DNA from 3 places in the Pseudoalteromonas sp. NEC-BIFX-2020_015 genome. Region 2 is predicted to be linked to each of the others. Evidence: predicted binding sites of a transcription regulator. Region 2 holds the regulator's gene; each other region holds the start of a gene.
The links. The regulator sigma-54, encoded in region 2, starts transcription at its own class of promoters, with help from an activator protein. The targets are predictions, from matches to a motif close to GTTGGCACGNNNNTNGNNT.
Positions count from the first base shown of each region.

Region 1: HH219_RS07925 (flagellar hook-length control protein FliK) is a predicted target of sigma-54. The motif match lies at 4,931-4,949, and genes of this name have one in related genera.
Region 3: fliE (flagellar hook-basal body complex protein FliE) is a predicted target of sigma-54. The motif match lies at 1,919-1,937, and genes of this name have one in related genera.

Region 1 covers NZ_JABCJL010000008.1:68,721-75,672, reverse strand. Annotated here, with positions in the region: gene fliO (flagellar biosynthetic protein FliO) at 1-238, opposite strand, end outside; gene fliN (flagellar motor switch protein FliN) at 235-633, opposite strand; gene fliM (flagellar motor switch protein FliM) at 652-1,743, opposite strand; gene fliL (flagellar basal body-associated protein FliL) at 1,753-2,277, opposite strand; gene HH219_RS07925 (flagellar hook-length control protein FliK) at 2,369-4,861, opposite strand; gene fliJ (flagellar export protein FliJ) at 4,996-5,442, opposite strand; gene fliI (flagellar protein export ATPase FliI) at 5,442-6,776, opposite strand; gene fliH (flagellar assembly protein FliH) at 6,795-6,952, opposite strand, start outside.
Region 2 covers NZ_JABCJL010000024.1:23,488-31,498, forward strand. Annotated here, with positions in the region: gene HH219_RS16195 (YqaE/Pmp3 family membrane protein) at 1-117, shown strand, start outside; gene mgtE (magnesium transporter) at 1,025-2,383, opposite strand; gene HH219_RS16205 (HPr family phosphocarrier protein) at 2,505-2,777, opposite strand; gene rapZ (RNase adapter RapZ) at 2,792-3,634, opposite strand; gene HH219_RS16215 (PTS sugar transporter subunit IIA) at 3,655-4,107, opposite strand; gene hpf (ribosome hibernation promoting factor) at 4,112-4,399, opposite strand; gene HH219_RS16225 (RNA polymerase factor sigma-54) at 4,429-5,925, opposite strand; gene lptB (LPS export ABC transporter ATP-binding protein) at 5,992-6,717, opposite strand; gene lptA (lipopolysaccharide transport periplasmic protein LptA) at 6,714-7,247, opposite strand; gene lptC (LPS export ABC transporter periplasmic protein LptC) at 7,237-7,791, opposite strand; gene kdsC (3-deoxy-manno-octulosonate-8-phosphatase KdsC) at 7,788-8,011, opposite strand, start outside.
Region 3 covers NZ_JABCJL010000008.1:58,818-66,828, reverse strand. Annotated here, with positions in the region: gene fliF (flagellar basal-body MS-ring/collar protein FliF) at 1-1,527, opposite strand, end outside; gene fliE (flagellar hook-basal body complex protein FliE) at 1,548-1,880, opposite strand; gene HH219_RS07890 (sigma-54 dependent transcriptional regulator) at 2,036-3,481, opposite strand; gene HH219_RS07885 (ATP-binding protein) at 3,478-4,590, opposite strand; gene HH219_RS07880 (DNA-3-methyladenine glycosylase I) at 4,730-5,317, shown strand; gene HH219_RS07875 (sigma-54 dependent transcriptional regulator) at 5,828-7,264, opposite strand; gene HH219_RS07870 (flagellin) at 7,429-8,011, opposite strand, start outside.

The DNA of each region.
Region 1 (6,952 bases), on a different contig from region 2:
AATTATCAATTTCAACCACCATTAACCGCTCACGAGTACTAAGTGGCAAACTTCTCACAATTTTAAATTCGTCACTGTTAGCAATATTCGGGTTGAGCTTTTTAACCAAAAAAGCCAGTATCACTATCAATACTAGCACCATGACTAATGACATAACCATCGAGATTAAATCGCCAGAAGCGGCAGCTTTCGGTATGACTGAGCTGCTCGCTGTTGATAATAAAAGCCAACTGCTCATCGCAGTTTTTTAATCCGTTCAACCTGGCTTATTACGTCAGTTAAGCGAATACCAAATTTATCATTTACGACGACAACCTCTCCATGCGCGATCAAGGTACCATTAACGAGTACATCTAATGGTTCACCCGCAACGCGATCTAGTTCAACAACCGAGCCTTGGTTTAGCTGAAGTAAATTACGAATATTAATTTTAGATCGCCCAACTTCCATTGAAATTGTAACGGGTATATCTAAAATAGTATCAAGCTTGCGCTTTTCATCGCTGCTCATTTCATGCTTAGCATCACTTAACTCATCAAGTTCAGCAAGTTGTGCATCGCCGCTATCATCGGTGCCTTCTGCTTCAGCTAACGCAGCAGCCCACTCATCCATTGTATCTTGGTCATCGCTCATACATTTAACCCTATTTCTTTACCAGTCTAAATCTACACCATCTGAAAGGTGTAAGTCATCTTCTAGTTCTGCTAATTCTGCATCTGAATCAAGTTTTTTGCCACCTTTAGTAAAGACGTGCAGTTCTGATTTAACTGATTCAGGACGTTTAATTTTTTCACTGATTTGTAAAGCTACATTATCGCGAGAGCGACCCATTTTCGCCCTATAGGTAGGTAAGTCTTCAACAAATACAGTAATATGTTCAGGCATTTCAACTGGAATTATATCGCCAGCTTTAAGTTCCATAATTTGCGCTAAAGTTAAATCAACTTCAAGTAGTTGCGTTGACATTTCAACTTCTACATCCATTATTTCATCGCGCAGCGCCTTACTCCAGCGAAGATCTGTATCTTCTGTATCTGATTGCACACCGGCATCGAGTAGTTCACGAATAGGTTCAAGCATGGAATATGGAAGTGCAATATGAAAATCCCCGCCGCCGCCATCTAATTCAATGTGGAATGAGCTTATTACCACCACTTCTGTGGGGCTCACAATATTCGCCATAGCAGGGTTTACTTCTGAATCAAGATATTCAAATGAGACATCCATAACCGGCGCCCATGCTTCTTTATAATCTTCAAAGATTATTTTTAGTAGCATTTGCACAATACGTCGTTCGGTGGGAGTAAATTCACGGCCTTCTATTTTTGCATGGTAACGGCCGTCACCACCAAAGAAGTTATCCACTAAAATAAATACTAACCGTGCCTCCATGGTGATCAATCCAGTCCCTTTTAGAGGACGAAAACGCACCATGTTCAAACTTGTTGGCACAAATAAAGTGTGGATATATTCACCAAACTTTATCATTTGCACGCCATTTATGGATACTTCTGCCGTACGTCGCATCATATTAAATAAACTGATCCGCATATGGCGAGCAAAGCGCTCGTTAACAATTTCCAACGTTGGCATGCGGCCACGAACAATACGGTCTTGTGAGGAGAAATCATATTGGAGTGTATTACCACTACCATCTTCACCATCTTGTATATCTTCCTCTTCAACATCATCAACACCATGTAAGAGGGCATCAATTTCGTCTTGGGATAATAAATCGCTCACGCTGACCCCTTATTGCATCACAAAGCCGGTGAATAATACCCGCTCAATAACTTTGCTTCCTTCAACATCAGTGAGCGCCGCTTGCACCTTATCAAGGGCAGCAACGCGAAGCGTTTCTTTACCTTCGCTCGTTCCTAACTCATCAGCTGTAGTGGTTGAAAGTACACCCAAAAGTGTACTTTCAATTAAGGGTATATGTTTTTTAGCTGTTTCTTCATTTACATCACCACGTACTAATAATTGTACTTTTATTTGCACTATGCGGTCTCTGCTAGCTCCTGGGACGTTAAATACAAATGGTCGTGGCATTGCAACATATAAAGCACTGCCAACAGAAGCCCCCGATGTTGAACTTTCAGCTTCTTGAGTTGTAACCGTTTCTTCAGCTAATGTTTCTTCTGGTGAATCAGAGCCAGACATTAAGAAAAATCCAACGGCACCACCGATAACAAGCACTGCAGCAGCAATAATAATTATTAGCTTTTTCTTACTCTTACCGCCATCTTCAATTTCTAAATTTGCTTCTTCTGCCATGATGGTTTCCTCTATGCCTTAATAATGGGCATATTACGAGTATCGTATGCCCATCAAGTTATTTATTCTTATGCTTTTATAATAGCAGGTGTTAGGCGTAGTAATCTATTGATGATGTCGATTGTTGTCCTGACATTCTCGTATTTTGCTCAGCTAATGTACTTTCACTCTCATTTTTCTGCTGATTATTTGCATGCTGACTACTTTGCGATTGCTCATCCGCTCCAGATCCATTTTGGCTATTACCTTGCTCAATACTGCTTTCACCTAATTCAATACCTTGTTGAGCTAACATTTCTCGTAATTTTGGCATTGATTGTTCGAGTGCTTCTTTAGCTTGTTGATTCTGTACTACAAAGTTAATTTGTGCTTGCTCTGCGTCGCTGCGAATACGTATTTGCATGCTACCCATTTCTGGTGGATCAAGGCGAATCTCAGCTTCTTTATTATTGATACTTAATAAGGCACTCACTCGCTCTTGCAATAATTTTGCGGCATCACTTTTCACTATGTTTAATGCTTGGAGTAATGTTGGATCCAAGTTCACTTGTTTTGTTTGCGACGTTGGGCTTGCCTGTTGAGCTTGTAAAACCTGCATATCTGTAATTTCTTGCTGATAACGCTGCTCACTACTTTCAGCTATTGGCGCTGCAAGTGTTGCGACCTGCCCTGTAATTTGTCCAAATAACTGATTGATACGCCCTACTGCTGACTCTCGCGGTAAAACCTGTTCTTTGTTATGACTTTCAAGCAATGCATCTTTTATCACTGCTTGTTGCGTCTCTGATTTTACTACGGCCTCTTGTGTAACTGACTTAATCAATGCCTCTTGCGAAGTCTGAGCTTTGCTAGTCTCTGGACTTGTTACAATGCTTGCAGCTGTACTATTTAAAACTTGAGCACTTTGGGGGGGGATCACTTTTTCTGATTTTTGAGTGTCCGCGGCCACGTGCAATTGATCAAGTTTATCAATAACCGCCGTCACATTATTTAATGCCGCGCCTTTTGGCTGTGCCGTTGCTAAAAACTGTTGTAATTGAGTCCTCAAGGCCTGCTTATCAGCATTATTTAACTGTCCAATCGCAACATCAACCTCTTTACTTACTTTTTCTGATTGCGACATTAATAATGGTTTTTCAACTGTATTTTGAGCTACTTTTTCATTTTTGTTTACTAACTCAGTAATATATTGTTTAAAGGTATCAAGTTTAGCCGGCGTCACCCCCTCCTCAACTATCACAGCAGCTTGACTCTGAAGGGTTTTACGCTGTTCATCTGTTAGATTAGCTAATACAGGGTTACTTTTTATCTCTGTCGCTGACTGGCTATTAAGTAGTGCTTTACTTGCTTTTTCTATCTCAATATCACTTGGTAATATATTTGCTGCCTTATCCGCTATAGCTGCTTCCTTAACTAAATGCTGTGAAGATGATGCCACCTGACTTTTAATTTCTTGCGCTGTATTTGTAAGATTGTTGCTAGTCATTACGCGTTTATCTAGGTTATCTGTAGATGTGTTATTTAGTCTATCCGCTGCGTTATTATCTTTATTAGGCACTTCAACTTTATTAGGCACTTCAACTTTCTGTGTTTTATCGCTTTGTAATATAGAAGCTGTCTGTGTCGCTTTATTTTCGGATACTAATGACGCTGTACTTTGTAACTTATCAAGAGGTATAGGCTTAGCATCTTCCTTAAGCACCACATCATCTTTACTTACAGGGTTCTTAGTATCGAGTTGATTCGATGTATATACTTTACCTTGCTCAATCAACATACTTTTTTCAGTATGTTGTTTAGATTCATTACTTAAAGGTATACCAACCGCTTTTTCATCTGAGCCACTTTTAATAATTCTTCTTTCAATACTTACTGTTTGAACTATTTGACTAACTGACGTAGTCGTTTGTTGCTCTCCTTTTTCTATTGACGATGTCGCATTCAACATACTTTGCACGGGATGAGTGGCTGAGTCTTGTGATAATGTATCTACACTTTTAACCTCATCAATAAAGGGCTCAATAGGTATTATTGGTGTAACTGAATCACCTGAGTTTATATTTGATTTTACATCTAACTGTTTATCTATTGCTTCTGAGATGACAGTTCTCTCACTCACTACTGCCAATTTATGACTTTGTAATTCATTGATATCGTCAACTGTTGGTGGGTCAATAATTGGTATTGTACTATCAATTGGCCGAGGTGACTTTGTATATGAAATTGAAGTATCAAACTTTTCAGGTGCCTTGTAATCTAGTAAATCACCGAGTGTATTTGTTATTTTTGGAGTATTAACTCGTGTATCGATATTATTAGCGGCGTTGATATGTGCAAGCATATCATCACCTGAGTTCGTTAACTCACCGTCACTTTCAAGTGGTTCTAGTTTATTTTTTTTATCCGATACATCTGCATGCTCTTTAATTTTTTTATCCGATACGTCAGTATTATCACTTGCATTTTGCAAAAGACTAAAAAAATCACTTGCTGTACTTTGCGGATCTTTGGCTTCACTGCCCTTTTTAGTTAGCTGGACATCTTGTTCAGTTGAAATGAGTACTGATAGATCACTAATCGCCATAATTCACCTACATAATAAGTGGCAACTTGCCGCCGCAGCTTGCCAGAATAAATACTTCACTGATAAATAAAGCAAGTTATGTGCCTAAGGTAAAAAAAGCAGAAAATAACTTAGCCTCACTATTACTGCACTCGTTATAAAGCGCGGCGCCTTTGATAAAATTGATTTGACGAAAATTCATCTAACATTTTCTGTTCATTTTTTTGAGCAATAACATTTGCTTTAAGTTGCTGTTTTTCTATTAATTTAGCTACTGCCTTAGCTTTAATTTGTTGCTTTAACCATAAGCTTTGTCGCTGTGATACAACCTGTTTTGCTGTATTTACAGTATTTGCTTGTTGGCGTATTGCTTCTTCTATTTTTGCGATAAAGGCATGATACTGACTAAAACCAGCACTGCTTAAACCTGACTGACCTTTTAAGTGAAGTTGTTGCGTATACTCCAACCGAAAGTCATTCAAACCTTGCAGCTTTTGTTGATTACTTTGCAGATGTTGCTGCGCCTGCAGATAATTCATCCTTAGTGATTCTTCTTTCTCAGTTTCTAGTCTAAGCACTAAATCAAGTTTATTTTTCGTCATTATGCTTGTCCTAATAATTGAGCCAGCCCTTGCAGACCTTCGTCATAGCTGATCACATCTTTCATGCCTTGTTGCAAAAAAGCGTTTACTCTTGGCATCATATTAATAGCTTGATCGAGCATCTGGTCCGTACCTTTTTGATATGCTCCTAAAGTGATCATATCTTTATTCTGTTGATACATAGAATAAACTTGTTTAAGTACTCGAGCTTGCTGCATATGTGGCTCAGACACAACTTGTGGCATCACCCGTGAAATCGATTTTTCAATATCAATGGCAGGATAATGGCCACTGTCAGCGAGCTCTCGCGATAGTACGATATGCCCATCTAAAATCGCGCGCGCAGCATCCGCAATAGGATCTTGCATATCATCGCCTTCACTCAGCACAGTAAAAAATGCAGTGATAGAACCCTGCCCTTCGCCACCATTACCAGCGCGCTCAACCAAGGCTGGCAGTTTCGCAAATACTGATGGTGGGTACCCCTTTGTGGCAGGCGGCTCACCAACCGCTAACGCTATTTCACGCTGAGCCATTGCATAACGCGTAACAGAATCAAGTAATAGCAAAACATTTAACCCTTGGTCGCGAAAATACTCCGCGATTGTGACGGCACTTTCGCACCCTTTTAGACGCATTAAAGGTGACGAGTCGGCTGGCGCTGCAACCACAACTGAGCGCTTTCGTCCCTCGACGCCTAAAATTTCCTCAATAAATTCTTTAACTTCTCGTCCACGCTCACCAACTAAACCAACCACAATCACATCAGCCTCAGACCCTCTGGTCATCATCCCTAGTAATACTGATTTACCGACACCAGAACCTGCAAACAAGCCCATTCGCTGGCCTTGCCCTACTGTAATAATTGAATTTATGGCACGCACCCCCACATCCATCGGTTGACTGATAGGTCTGCGAGATAAAGGGTTTATCGAATTTTGTGCAAATTTAAGATGATGTTCAGCATTGATCGGACCAAGTCCATCTAATGGGCGGCCTAATCCATCAACAACGCGCCCAAGTAGACACATACCAACTGGAAGTCCGGTTTCATTAACTTGAGGTATTACTCGTGCGCCAGGTAGCACCCCTGAGATGTGATCATTAGGCATGAGATACAATGTTTGGTCGTTAAAACCCACAATTTCTGCATCAACAAAACCATGCATGGTTTCAATTTTACACTGGCTACCTACTGGCGCGCGCAAGCCTTTTGCTTCTAAAGTTAAACCAACAACACGCGTTAAAATACCTGCGACCGCAGGGACTGGTACGTGAATATGCTTTTGATATTTTTGTAAACGTTCACTTAAAGGGCGCGATTGACTACTCATAGCAAGCCAGTAATATACTTAGATACCACTACTATGCAAAAAGCTATCCAACGTTTCTTTGACGCGGGTTTTGACTGTCATATCAATTGATGATTGTGCTGTTTTAACTTGGCAACCACCACGTTCTAAAGTGGGCTCTGGTATTAGTTGCCAACCACTCACTGCCAATGCCTCTT
Region 2 (8,011 bases):
TTAGGTGTGTTTTTACAAGTTGGCCTAGGTGCACAATTTTGGATTAATATTTTATTAACGCTATTAGGTTATTTTCCAGGCCTAATACATGCAATATACATTATTGCGAAACGTTAAATTTATTAGTTAGCGACAAGGAATGAACAGCAAGGACGGTAGCATATTCAAACCATTTCAAAATATGAATTTCTGTATCTTGAGGTTGTTTGGGTATATAAAGCGTAGCAGGAGATCTTTATGGAAAAGGTAGCGCAACACAATCAGGAAGAAAAAACACGCCTCCCAAAAGCGTTATGGACAGCGCAACAGTGGAAGCGAGTTATTTATATGACTCAAGGAATGAACAAATAATCAAGTTGATTAGTTAAGGATAATAAAAACTACAAGGATTGGCTCAGGAGTTAAAAGGATATTTATATTTATACGGACATTTTTGGAACTGCCTATTTAAGGTATGTGTTTGCACAAGGATCAAAAAGGATTTTAGCTAGGATGTTTACATTCAAATTATAAGTGCATGCTATTTACTAATAGAGAGCATGCACTTATGACTCACCAGAATTCTTCAGTATTAACTTACGTCCCAAATTTTAAGAAAATCCGCGCAAGGTAAATCCTGCCTGAGGCCGTGGTTAAATCATAGCAGTTTAAATTTGTGTAGGCGGGTCTTTATGCCGCGCGAATTTTTGGAAAAGATATTCGGTTCTAGGAAAGTAATAGATTCTAAGAAAGTAATAAACTAGTCGGGATATATGCTTTTTCTGTGTTGTTTCAGGCAGTGCGCGAGGTAAACTCCCGCCTACGGCCGTGGTTAAAATCATAGCAGTTTAAATTTGTGTAGGCGGAGCTTTATGCCGCGCGAATTTTTAAAAGATATTTGGTTCTAGGAAAGTAATAGATTCTAGGTAAGTAATAAACTAGGCGGGATATATGCTTTTTCTGTGTTGTTTCAGGCAGTGTGCGAGGTAAGCTCCCGCCTACAGCCATGGTTAAAATCACTGTTTAAATTTGTGTAGGTACGCTCTTAGACGAGCAGCCAGGTTGCGGTTCCTAAGAATGCGAATATGCCGACAATGTCTGTAACGGTTGTCAGTACTACGCTACCAGCAAGGGCGGGATCTATTTTCATTCTTTTCAAGATCAGTGGGATACTTGCACCAGCGATGCCCGCAGCAACTAGATTCATAAACATTGCAAATGCGAGTACGCCACCAAGTTTAAAGTCCCACTGCCAAATTGCGACTACACCTGCTATCAGAATTGACCAAACAATACCGTTAATCGCGCCAATAGCGAGTTCTTTCATAAGTAAGAAACGTTGGTTAGTTTGGTTTATATGACCAACGGCAATACCACGTATTACAAGTGTTAATGTTTGGCTACCCGCAACGCCACCCATTGAAGGCACTATGCCATTCAATACAGCAAGGATAGGTAGGATTGCTAAGGTGTTTTCAAAAAAGCTGGCAACAATAGCTGCCATAAGTGCTGTTAATAAGTTAACTCCCAGCCAAATAGAGCGTTTTTTAGAGCTTTTTAATACGGGGGCAAAGGTGTCTTCTTCATCATCAAGACCCGCCAAGCTTAATAGGCTATGCTCGGCGTCTTCTCGGATAACGTCAACGATATCATCGATTGTAATACGACCAAGTAGATGGTCGTTATCATCAACAACAGGTGCTGATATCCAGTTATGGCGCTCAAATAGTTGGGCTACTTCCGTTTCATCCATTGAAATAGGAATGGACTCACAATCTTCATCCATAAAATCACGAATGATCTTATCCGGCGAATTAGTCAATAATGTGGTTAGTGACATAGCACCTATAAAGCAGTTGTTTTTATCAACGACATAAAGGTCATCGGTGCCCTCTGGTAGTTCACCTCTTAAGCGTAAATAACGAAGTACCACGTCGATAGTGACATCTGGACGAATGGTTACGGTATCTGTATTCATCAGCGCACCAGCAGAGCGCTCTTGATATGAAAGAGCTTGCGTTGCGCGTTCTCTGTCTTGGCTATCCATTGCGCTAACAACGTCTTGATAAACAGTGTCAGGCAGGCTCCTTAGCACTTCACCTAAATCATCATGCCCCATGTCTTCAGTGGCCGCAGCAATATGCTCCGGTTCCATTTGGGCGATAATACCTAAACGAACATCTTCTGAGAGTTCTTCGAGTACGTCACCTTGAACATCAGGGTCAACTAGTTGCCATAGTTGGGTACGAGTTTTATGGGGGGATGACTCAAGCAGTAATGCGGTGTCACATGGAGCTGTTTTTGCCAACATACGCCTAACTTGAACAAACTGACCACTGTTAAGTGACTTAGTCACTTGTTTTAGTTGTTGTAGTGGGTAATCTTGTTCAAAAGCTTCAGGCATTGGCGTCCTTAAATAATTAATACACTTTTAGGGTAGGGTAGACTTCGATAATTAAGCAGGCTGATTGTTATAACCAACATGCTTATTCAGTTTATCGCAATTTGTAAAGCGATACTACGAGCTATTCTTGCTCGTTAAATTTCTGTGCAATAAGTTGCCCTATTGCCGCTAGTGCGGGTTCTGCATCGGGGCCTTCGCACACTACTTTTACTTCTTTTCCTTGGCTACTTTCAAGTAACATTAAGCCTAATACGCTATCTCCAGCGGCTTTTTTGTTATCTTGATGAAGCGTAATACTGGCATCGAACTGCACGGCTAGTTGCGCTAATACACTGGCTGCACGGGCGTGTAAACCAAGCTTATTTTCTATTAAAAATGTATCTTCTAAACGCATTGGTTTCTCTTCGTTTATTCTTGTTCGCGATGGCGAATCTTCACATTACTATGGCTCATTGCAAAGCTTTCGCCAATGGTTTGTGCTAAATACACTGAACGATGTTGTCCACCGGTACAGCCGATTGCAATTGTTAAGTAGCTACGATTATTGCGTTCAAGGTGTGGTAACCATGTTTGCATAAAAGTTTGAATTTGCCATGTGAATTTTTGCACTATGCTGTGACTCGCTAAATAATCTTTTACCGGTTGATCAAGCCCTGTTAGTGGCTTTAATTCAGGTTCCCAGTGTGGGTTTGGTAAAAAGCGCGCATCAAATACATAATCAGCTCCCTTAGGAATGCCATGCTTAAAACCAAATGACTCAAATGTAATGATCAGTTTTTTATCTTTTTTGCCTAAGATTTTTTCGCGAATTGATTCAGCCAGCTGGTGGACACTTAAATCGGTTGTATCAAGAATAAAGTCGGCGCGGGTAATGAGTACATCTAATAGCACTTTTTCTTGTTTAATGGCTAAATCAAGTGGCAGTGAATCTAAAGAAAGTGGGTGTAAACGGCGTGTTTCAGAAAAGCGCTTAATGAGCGTTTGGTCGTCACTGTCTAGATAAAATAGAGTTGGGTTTGCAAACCCCGGAAGATACTCAAGAATATCATTAAACTCTTGCTGTTCTTTGGGTAAGTTACGCACATCAATACTGACGGCAATCTTATCGTAGTTATCAGATACACTGCGTACTAACGACGGTAATAAGTTTACAGGGATATTATCAACACAATAATAGCCAAGGTCTTCTAATACACGCAAAGCGACAGATTTACCTGACCCTGAGCGCCCACTGATGATAATTAATTCCATGTAAACTCTCCTTCTTTTAACTACGACTGTTCAACAATGACTTGATATAGATCTTGGTCTGTTTTTGCGCTACGTATTTGTTTACAAAACTCTTTGTCGTTGAGTTTATCAGCAATTGTAGCTAACGTCTTTAAATGAAGTTCACTGTCACCATCAGGTACGATGAGTGCAACAAAAATATCGACGGGGCGATTATCAATGGCATCAAAATTGATTGGTTGTTCGCTTACTAAAATTAAAGCGAGTGGTTCTTGTGCGCCACTCATGCGACCATGCGGGATCGCGATACCACGGCCAATACCTGTACTACCTAATTTTTCTCTATTTAATAGAGCACTCAATATGTCTTGTTGTGATAAGTGAGGAAGCCGTTCATGAGCCAATTGGCTGATAAATTCGAGGATACGTTTTTTGCTATTAAAAAGGACCGCAGCTTTACTGCAGTCCTGACAAGTAAGTGAACTTAGTTTCATAGTGTTAGTGTCGAGCGTGCTTCTCTTTGTGTTTGATAACTTGACGGTCGAGTTTATCGATGAGCCCGTCAATCGCGGCATACATGTCCTGGTGCTGCGTTGAGGCAAATAGCTCTGCGCCACTGACATGTAATGTTGCTTCTGCTTTTTGGTTGAGCTTTTCTACGTCAAGAATAACATGGACATTGTTGATGTGATCAAAATGCCTCTCAAGCTTCGCAAACTTATTGTTTACATAGTCTCTTAATGAATCAGTAATTTCTACGTGACGACCAGTTAAATTTAGTTGCATAAGCATTTTCCTTCTTGTGGTTTTACGCCTTAAATCAAGCTTTTACGTTGATTTGACGGTGGAATAGCTAGCGATTCACGGTACTTTGCTATTGTTCGTCTAGCTACTTTGATACCTTGCTCTGCCAATATATCTGCAATTTTACTATCACTCAATGGTTTAGCTGAGTTTTCTGCTGCAATCAATTTTTTTATGAGTGCACGAATTGCTGTCGATGAGCATTCTCCGCCATTTTCGGTACTGACATGGCTTGAGAAAAAATACTTTAACTCAAAAATACCACGTGGTGTATGCATGTACTTCTGGGTTGTTACCCGGGAGATTGTTGATTCATGCATTTCAACCATTTCAGCAACATCGTTTAATACCATAGGTCGCATAGCCTCGGGGCCATGCTCAAAAAAACCTTGCTGCTGTTTAACAATGCAGTTCGTTACTTTGAGTAATGTGTCATTACGACTTTCTAGGCTTTTTATAAACCATTTAGCTTCTTGTAAATGAGAGCGAATAAATTGGCTGTCAGTGCTCGATTTTACAGAGCGCGACATCGCCGCATATTGGCTGTTAACTCTAATTTTTGGCATGCTATCAGGGTTGAGCTCTACCACCCAGCGGCCTTTAATTTTTTTCACTGACACGTCGGGAATAACGTACTCTGACTCTTCTCGAACTATGGTATCCGCAGGCTTTGGATTAAGGCTGTGGATGAGTGTCATTACTTCTTTTAGTTCATCTTCCTTTAGCTTAGTCTTTTTCATCAAAGTACGATAGTCGCGACTAGCTAATAAATCGATATGATCAGTTAAAATCATTTTTGTTTCGCTAATCCAAGGCGTTGCAGGATCAAATTGATTTAGCTGAATACATAAACATTCAGGTAGGCTGCGTGCAGCAATACCGACCGGATCAAATAACTGAATACGCTTTAATACCGCTTGAACTTCATCAAGTTCAATTTCTTCTTCGTTATTACCTTTGTTTAGGCTTTCAGCAATGTCTTCACAGCTTAATGTAAGAATACCTGAGTCATCAACCGCTTCGACAATGGCTATCGCGATAGCTTCGTCAGTCGGACTAAAATGTGTCAGCTGTAGTTGCCACATAAGGTGATCGTGGAGGGTTTCAGATGAAGCGCCTTGATAAATAGATTCATCTTCAGGCATTGGCCCTGATGAAGAGCTTGGTGCGGCGCTCATGTATTCATCCCATGTAACATCCATCGCCATTTCGTCGCTTACGGTATCTTTTGCTAGCGCTTCACTGCTTTCTTGTTCGTATTCACTTGGCGTGTCATCAGCAGAGGCACTGACAGTTTGATCATCAGTATCTTGTTTTTGTTCGTTCTTACCACCTGATTCATCACCAAAGTCATTTTCATCGACCTCAAGTAATGGATTGCTATCTAGTGCTTCTTGGATCTCTTGTTGAAGATCTAATGTGCTCAACTGCAACAAACGAATAGCTTGTTGTAGTTGTGGTGTCATTGTAAGTTGCTGGCCCATGCGCAGCTGGAGTGATTGCCTCATGTATCTCTAACAATCCTTTTATTGTTGTCATAATTAAGTCTAGCAGAACCTTAGCCGGGCGTGGCTTTATAGCCTAAATTGCTCACCCAAATAAACGTCGCGGACTGTTTGGTCGGCAAGTACATGCTCAGGAGTGCCTGATGCAATTAACTCCCCATGAGAAACTATGTAGGCTTTTTCACAAACATCAAGGGTTTCTCGTACATTGTGGTCGGTAATAAGTACGCCTATCCCACGGTTTTTAAGATGTTCAATAATCTTCTTTATATCTAACACCGAAATAGGATCAACGCCAGCAAAAGGCTCATCTAACAGGATAAATTTAGGGTTTGCGGCTAAAGCGCGAGCAATTTCAACGCGACGGCGTTCACCACCAGATAATGCCATACCTTGACTATCACGGATGTGCTGAATGCTAAATTCATCAAGTAAGCCATCAAGCGCTTCTTCACGAGCTTGTTTATTTAGCTCTTTACGGGTTTCGAGTATCGCCATCAGGTTTTGGTAAACGGTCAGTTTGCGAAATATCGAAGATTCTTGCGGTAAATAGCCAATCCCTAAACGTGCACGGCTGTGCATTGGCAATAAGGTGATGTCGTTATCATCTATGCTTATTTGACCTTTGTCGCTTGGCACTAATCCTACAATCATGTAAAAAGTGGTGGTTTTGCCTGCGCCATTAGGGCCAAGTAAGCCAACAATGCTGCCAGCGCTGACTTCTAAGCCTACATTTTTTACTACTTGGCGGCCTTTATAACTTTTTGCTAAAAACTCAGCTTTTAATGTGCTCATGGCTGACCTTTTTCGTTATCTTTTTTAGTGTTTACTGGGACTAATATTGTATGCACTCGTTCGTCTGAATTTTCATCTTTTTCAGCGCTAATTAATTGTTGGTCCATGTCGTATGTAATACTTTTGGCATTAATCTTTTGACCTGCTTGAGTGACTTGGGCGTTACCGATTAAAGTTAAATAGCGTTTATCAACATCGTAACGAACCTCATTGGCGCTGGCGCTCATAATTGTGCCATCTGTTTGTTTTTCTTCAAAGTATGCAGGGCTTCCAGTGGCAACAAGCAGCTGCTTATTATCACCTAAATCTTCACGTTTGTGCACTTCTAGGTGATCAGCTGTGATACGACGATTACCATGGATTATCTCTACGTTTTTTTCAAAAATACCGACATTTTTTTTCAGCTGTGCAAGCTGTTTATCAGCGCTTATCGATACTTGTTCTGCAAGTGGAAGAGTACCTTCAGCAAAGCTTGAAAGGGCAATGAACAAGCTAGGTATTACAAGTAAGTGAGCAAATTTATTGGTCATAATATATGGTTCGCGTATGGTTAATAAGTTCTACCACTTCGGCTTTTAAGTCGGCTCTAAGGCCGCGTCCGGTGGTCTTTAAATTTGGTCCGATTAATTCAACAGGCTGTTCTGAACTCATGGTTTGTTGTTCAATATCAACCAAGATATTATCGGCATTAATATGCTTAATCATTGCGTTGTTTGTGAGATTTTTAGCAACAACATTGCCTTCTAAAATCAACTGGTTATTTTCATATAATGTGGCTTCTTGCGCATTGATTTGCCACGTTTGCTGTTGATTATATAAAGTAAAAATAGGCTTTTCAAAGTAAGTAAATCCTAACTGCTGATAAAGTTCCATTTTTGCTGCGGTTACTTTGTGGCTAATTTTACCTTGCTCATCAAATGCGGTTTGCTTTAATTCGACCGCGGTATAATCAGGTTTTGCTATCACATCTTCTTGATTTTTTACCGTGGTCGTTGTTTGGCTAAAGTACGGGAGCCACAACCACGCCATAAAACCTATAAATAATACGCTTAATATTAAACGCGCACTATTCATGAGCTAGTCCCTTCACTGGTCAATGGTTTTCCATTAACTAGCATTAATAGGTCAGTTAGCTCGCGTACTGCACCAAAGCCACCGGGTAGCATTGTTGTGTAATGTGATAGTCGCTTAATTAGCGGGTGTGCGTCATTTACAGCAACTGCAAAGCCAACCAGTTCCATAACCGGTAAATCAGGACCGTCATCGCCGATATAGGCAATTTGTTCGTCACTTA
Region 3 (8,011 bases), on a different contig from region 2:
TCCAATATCTACACCTGAACTAAGTGCGTCATCGTCATACTCTTCAAGCGTATCATCTGGGTAGATTAAGCGTTTAAGCATTGGTTTAACAACGGCCATTATAAGCACAACAATGACTAAGAAACCGAGCACTAAACGAACGATCTTCATAAACCAGCTTTGCTCCCAAATTGGTACTTCAATCGCTAACCCCATTTCCTCTCGAACAAAAGGAACGGTCACAACTTCAAGCGCATCACCTCGTTGTAAATCAAAACCTACACCACCTTGCAATAAACGACGAATATTTGACAGCGCTTCGATTGAGCGAGGCACCATGGTCGTTTCACCATTTTCCCCTGCTGTTGCTAAGTAATCTACCGCAACAGAAACACTGATACGACGTATCACACCTGTTTGCTGACGCTTATGAGAAATTGTGGTATCTAATTCGTAATTTCTTGTGGCTTCTTTATGACTACGACTTGGTGAAGTACCTGAGCCAGCTCCGCCTTGACCTGCTACTTCTGGTATGTCTGAATTTGCAGGAGGTTGGTTTGACAAAGCACCAGGTATGCCGATTGCAAGACCACCGATGTTACTTTCTTCAAATGTTGTTTCACTTCTCACTGCCGGTAAATCAGGATTATAACGTTTTTGGGTTTCTTCAATTGAACTGAAATCCATGCTTAAATCTACTTGCGCAGTATAATTGCCCAAGCCCAGTACCGGAATTAGAATACTATCAATTTTTTCGAGGTATTCCTGCTCACGTTTGCGCTCTACTTCATATTCTTTACGTGAGCGTGACGCAAGTGAACTTTGTGAACCAGAATTTAATAATCGACCATTTTGATCTGTAACTGTAACTCGTGCAGGTTCCAAGCCTTGAACCGCTGAACCTATAATATCAACAATAGAATCAACTTCTTCACTACTAAGCATACGTCCACGCTTAAGTGTTAGCACAACGGTTGCTGATGGTTTTTTCTCACGACGAGCAAACACATTTTCTTTTGGGATGGCTAGTAATACTTTGGCGCGGGTAACATTTTTTAGTTCTTCAATAGTTCGTGCAAGCTGTTGCTCACGACCGTGCTTTAAACGTTCACGCTCTAAACGTTGGCTTACACCAAAACCCATATCTTGCATGATAATATCAGTACCAGAATTTGGGGATTGCTCTAACCCTTCTCGAGTCATTAATAATTTAATGCTTTGATATTCGCCTTCTTCAACAGAAATAACGTTACCATCGAGCTGATATTCAATTTTTTGTGCATCTAAAAAGTCGAGAGTTTGGATAAGCTCTTCTGTTGGCATTTTTCCAAGTGGTCGCATATCTGGTTGTTTTGCCCAAATAATCACAAAAATTGCAATCGCAAGACAAATAGCTAAAGCAATCAGCAGTGTTGCTTGACGTAATATATCAACACCATTAAGAGCACTTAAATAGCCTGACTTTTGTTCTTGTTGCTCTTCACTATCGTTTTGGTCGATACCGCCACCAGCTAAAGCAAGATCTGTTGATTGATTAGATTGCGCCACAATAATTCTCCACTACCTAGTTAAACAGGCATGTTCATGATTTCTTTGTAAGACTCTACAAGCTTATTACGAACCTGAACGGTCGCTTCAAAAGCGACAGATGATTTCTGTGATGCGATCATCACTTCAGCTAACGAAACACTGCGGTCCCCCATTTCTAAGGCCGTCACCTTTTGTTTCGCTTCTTTTTGATGGCCATCGACCGTATTTAACGCGCTAGTAAGTAAATCACCAAATTGTGCTGATGACGTTGGTTGCGCTTCAGTTGGTATGTTATTTACTTGATTACCACGGCTTGTTTCAAGAGCCATGGATTGCATTTCTTGGAATAATGCACTGTTTTCAATTTTCATAATGATCTCTGACGATACAATTTACTTATAACTAGATAAAGCACAAAACGTGCCATAAAATAGTCATTTAAATACAGTTAGTTACAGTTTAATTTAACTTGTCAGAGTTTTGACGGAAGAACGCTCAGTGAGCACTGAGCGTATATTTATAAAAGTTAGGCTGGTAATGCAATACCTAAGTCACGCATTTGCGCCAATTTATAGCGTAATGTTCGCGGACTGATCCCTAAAGTCTCAGCAACATCTTTTCGCTTACCTTGACAGCGAGAAAGCGTTTCTAAAATAATGCGATGTTCTTTATCTTTTAATTCATCTTTGTAGCTGCCAGAGTCCGTACTAAGCAATGGCTCACTGTGTGTTGCTTTTGCTTTAATTGTCGGCACTTGTACGTCGTAATACGCTTCATTACTCAATGAGCTTGCTGTGTCAGCAGGTAATGGATTGCTAGCTAAAGCGGTGGTTAATGGAGCCGTTGTTAGATTTTCGATAAAAATAGCATTTTCATCGATCACATCACCGTGGCGCAGTATTAATGCGCGCTGGATCACATTATCAAGCTCACGCACATTACCAGGCCAAGCGTGTGATAATAATTTATCCTGCGCTGATAGACTAAGTTGTGCCATTGGCTCTTTGCTTTTACTAATATGACGCTCAATTAAATGCTTTGCCAATATAATAATATCACCAGGGCGCTGACAAAGTGGGCGCCACATCAATGGAAACACATTTAAACGGTAATAAAGATCTTCTCTAAATTGATGCTCACTTACGGCCTCTTTTAGGTCACGGTTACTAGTGGCTAATACTCTAACATCCAATTTAATCGTTTTTCGACCACCTAAACGTTCAACTTCACGCTCTTGCAGTACACGTAGTAGCTTAGCTTGCAGGCTTAAATCCATTTCGGTGATTTCATCAAGTAAAATCGTACCACCTTGTGCTTGCTCAAATTTCCCAGGGCAAGCTTGGATTGCACCTGTAAATGCGCCTTTTTCATAACCAAATAAGGTCGCTTCAAGCATATTCTCTGGGATCGCAGCGCAATTAATTGCGACAAAAGGCTGATCTGCACGATCTGATTTATCATGAATAAACCGTGCTAATACTTCTTTACCTGAGCCACTTGGGCCTAACACCATTACACTGGCATCAGATTTAGCAACTTTACAAGCAAGCTCTAATAATTGAATACTGCTCGGATCTGCGACAATTGGGCCATCCGTTTCTTTTTCTGGTTCTGGTAAATAGCGGCTCACCATATTGAGTAACACTTCTGGCGCAAATGGCTTAGCCATATAATCAATCGCACCTAAACGCATTGCCTCAACCGCATCATCGATTGTTGCATATGCTGTCATCATCAATACTGGTAAATCAGGGTGATTTAAATTAATGCTCCGCAATAAATCAAGACCACTCATCGCCCCCATTTGCACATCACTTACGACTAAAGAAAAGCTATCTTTTTTCAATAAAACCATTGCTTGTTCAGCGCTATCAGCCGCAACACAATCAATTCCTGACATTTCTAACGTGTCGATCAAAGCCTCTCGAAGCCCTGCATCATCTTCTACAACTAAAATCGTATTGTTACTCATATGACCTCCACTGACTTTGATTCTGCACAAATAGGCAGCAGCAAGCTAAAGCAAGCACCGCCCTGTGTATTATTAGCAACATCAACTCGCCCTTGGTGAGCAATTGTCACTGAGCTAACCACTGCTAAGCCCAACCCTGTGCCTTGGCTTTTAGTGGTATAAAATGGTTCAAATAACTTATCAGCTTGCGTTAAATCAATACCGGGACCATTATCATTAACACTGATCCGGACAAACTCAGGCTCATCTTCATCACGTTGCGCACTTACGTAAACTTTCGCGCCAGCACCAATAACTTGGATACTATTATGGACAAGGTTTTGAATAGCACTCGCCAACGCCGTTTTATTACCGACAATTTCAACATCAGGATCCGGTAGGCTAACCTCAAGTTCGCAATTGTTTAGTGCAACCATCGCATCAGCACCCATTTTCACTTCTGTTAATAGCTGCTGCATAGACACCTGCTCTACCACTTGCTGATCGCCGCTTTTTGCAAATAACAGCATATCGTTCACCTGCGTTTCGAGATCTTTTAACCGTGACATTAATTTTGTATGAAAACTGCCTCGAGAGCTTTCAGGTAAACGCTTGGATCCTAAATTAGCGGCATATAACATAGCCGCAGATAATGGTGTACGCACTTGATGAGCTAAAGATGCCACCATTTTACCCAGTGCACTCAAACGTTGCATATGTGCAACTCGTGTTTGTAAACGACGCGTTTCAGTTAAATCTGTCATTAAAATTAACTGTCCAGGCTCTGGTGTCAACGCCGTTATTTCTAATTTAATTAAGCGACCATCTTTGAGTGATACTTCATGACCATCATCCTGCTGAGGTCGAAAAGAGCGCTGGATCACGCTAAACCACTTTTCACCTTCAAGTGGCTCGCCAAGCATATCAATCGCTATTTGATTGGCTTTTGCGATCATGCCTCTGGCATCTAGCACCACAACTCCCGCAGGCATAGTATCAACTAAGTGGCTTAACCAGCTGGCTTGTTGACGCAGCTCACTAAGCTCACCCACATACTCTTCTTGCTGAAGGCATGGGTTATATTGGGTAGCTGTGATAAATTGTGGTTTCAAGACATTAGCTAAGGCCATAATCGATACTCTTATAAATCGTTTCTAACGAGTTAAATGCACGATTCATACCACTATTATTAATGTTTATTTTCATAATGTTAGCTTTAAATTTGCGCGACAAAAAAATGACATCGGTTTTAAAAGAAAGGATTATTCAATGAGTAAAGAAAATGCATGTCGCTGCCCTTGGCTCGATACCAGTAAAGAAGACTATGTTAAATATCACGACGATGAATGGGGCGTGCCACTTTATAATGACCAAAAACTGTTTGAGTTTATTACCCTTGAATCAGCACAAGCAGGATTAAGTTGGTATACAATTTTAAAAAAACGCAGTGGCTATCGTCGTGCTTTTTTAGATTTTGATGTAGAAAAAGTCGCGTTAATGAACGAACACGATATTGAACGATTAATGCTTGATGAAACAATTGTTCGCAACCGGCTAAAAATTGCAGCGACAATAAATAATGCAAAACGTTTTATCGAAATTCAGCAAGAGTTTGGTAGCTTTAGTCACTACCAATGGCAGTTTGTGGGTGGTAAGCCGTTAGTAAGTGATTTAGACAAACTCAGTGACTACCCCGCGATTACCGAGGCATCAACTGCGTTTGCAAAAGATTTAAAAAAACGAGGTTTTAAATTTTTAGGGCCAACCACCGTGTACGCCCATATGCAGGCCTGTGGCATGGTAAACGATCACAGTAATGACTGTTTCCGCAAAGCTGAGATTATTGAGCAATACTAGACGCTAGAGAATATTCTCTTTGTACAAAATAACTTTAAGCTGAGTAAAAAGAGTTTAAAGAAGAAAACCCTAGGACGTGCTTTAGCGCGTTAGGTTAATTTTCAACAAGCAAAACATATGAGAAACAAATTTCCGTCTATGGGGTATATACCCAAGCCACCTCAAGATGCAGACTTCAGCGTTTCACAGGGGCTTAATATCAAGGCGTTACTTTGCAACAATGGCAGTCCCTTTTAAGAAGTAACAACGATGAGAGTAAGCGCCTGTGAAACGCCCAATGGGTTGGTTTAAAAGCGATTTATACTGCGTTATTGATTTTAACAATAGAACCACTATTATTTGCAATCAATGCCTTGCCTAAATCGCTTTTAACTTCAACTGAAACTGCATATTGAGGTGACTTGGGTATAGTAGGCTCAGATTTATCACGCGCTTGTTTACGGTTCGCGATGTAAAATCGCTGCTACTGAGTCGAACTTCAGTTACTAAGAAGATGAAAACTACCCCGAATTAATCTCGTGATAAGTTATATTTTTTCATCTTTTCAACTAAGGTTGTACGGCGTACCCCTAAAATTTCGGCTGCACGTGCTACCACATAATCATAACGCTCTAAGGCCTGAGTGATCAGGCTTATTTCTAATTCTGCCAAATAATCCTTTAACTCAATTCCCTCATTGGGAAGTAAATCAACTGAAGACTGACTAACTTCAACATCAGGTTCATCATCATAATCACTAAAACCTGCGCTAAAGATATCATTAAATGCATCACGTTCCATTAATTCTTCTGGGTACTGTGGTTCGTATGCTTCTACTTCAATATAACGGTATTTGGCTGGTAAATCGGGGATATCAACGACTTTATCAGGGAACATTATGACCATACGTTCCACTAAATTTGCTAGTTCACGAATATTACCTGGCCATGCATGTTCCTTTAAGCTATCAATTGCCCGCTCTGTAAATTTAGCAGTTGTACCACTTTGTTCATTTACACGACGCATTAATTCTTTCAGTAATAATGGGATGTCATCTGCGCGCTCATTAAGCGATGGGTTTTCAATTGGAAAGACATTTAAACGATAATATAAATCTTCGCGAAAGCTCCCTTGCTCAATCATCATCTCAAGGTTTCTATGCGTTGCCGCGATTACGCGAACATCAGCTTGAATTGCCTTAGTGCCACCAACCCTTTCGTAACTTCGCTCTTGTAACACACGCAAAAGCTTCACTTGCATTTGCAGCGGCATATCACCAATTTCATCTAAAAAGAGTGTTCCGCATTGAGCAAGTTCAAAACGCCCTTTACGAGCAGAAATAGCCCCCGTAAACGCCCCTTTTTCATGGCCAAACAATTCACTCTCTAATAACTCGGCAGGTATGGCACCACAATTGACTGGTACAAATGGTCCTGAGTTGCGCTTAGAAAGCAAATGTACATTACGAGCCACAACTTCTTTACCAGTGCCTGACTCACCTAATATAAGTACGTTTGCATCAGTTTTCGCCACTTGCTCAATCAAAAAACGCACATCTTTAACAGCTTCTGTTTCACCGACTAACCCATCAAAGGTTTTATGTGGTTTTGCGTGCTTATGTTCATTTGGCAGCATCCGCTGATACTGTTGGCAATCATGCAGTAATTGAGTAGTCACATCATGAGTAAACGGCTCACAGATAAGGCCGACTACATTAGCAATACTTAGTAATGGTTTAAGTGTTTCGCCAATCAATAAAAAGGGAAGTGTCGGGTATTTTTTAATTACAGCTTCATGCTCAAGGTCATTGAGTGCACCAAGAATAACCATGCACTCTTTTTTATCAAAGCTGGAACATATCTGCTCAAAATTTTGTTCATCAAGTAATTGCACCGCTTCACCAATGAAAGTAAGCGCCGCATTTAAGCCTATCGCACGATTATTATTATTATCTAAAATCAAGATCATTATTGGCGAGCCACAATTACTACAAAAAAGATTGATACATTAAATTGTAAGCGACTTTGGGAGGGATGCAAGCACTAAGCGGCAGTTTTTTGACATCAATGCCAAAAAACAGACGCCTAGTTAACTATAAGTAATACTTAATAATTACTGTTTCAATATAACGGTTATAACAAACCTAAAATAGATTCTGCAGATTGGTTTGCTTGCCCACGAAGTGCAATAGATGCTTGCGCTAAAATATCGTTAGATACCTGCTGAGAAATAGCCTGCGCATAATCGGTATCTTGAATTCGACTTTTACTCGCGGCAATATTTTCATTTTGCTCGCCCAGTCCGCGAATGGTACTTGAAAGCGTATTTTCAAATGCACCAAGCTCTGCACGCTGACTATTAATTTCATCTGCAGCTTGATCACTAATATCAATCGCAGCTTGCGCGCCAGCTTGGGTCGAAATGTCAATACCCGCAACCACGCTAGCAATACTCCCATTGCCAGGAGTTACACTTTGCGTAGTATTCGCATCTGGCCCAACTTGAAACGATACTGCCTGACCATCAAATAATGGTTTACCACCAAATGATGCATTCTCAAAGGTGTCTGTTATTTGACTTTGTAATTGCACAACTTCATCTTGTAAAGCTGCGCGATCATTATCATTCAACGCGCCATTACCTGCTTGAATAGAGAGTTCACGAATACGTGACACGGCATCATTAACTCCAGATAAATTAGATTCTGTTGCTTGT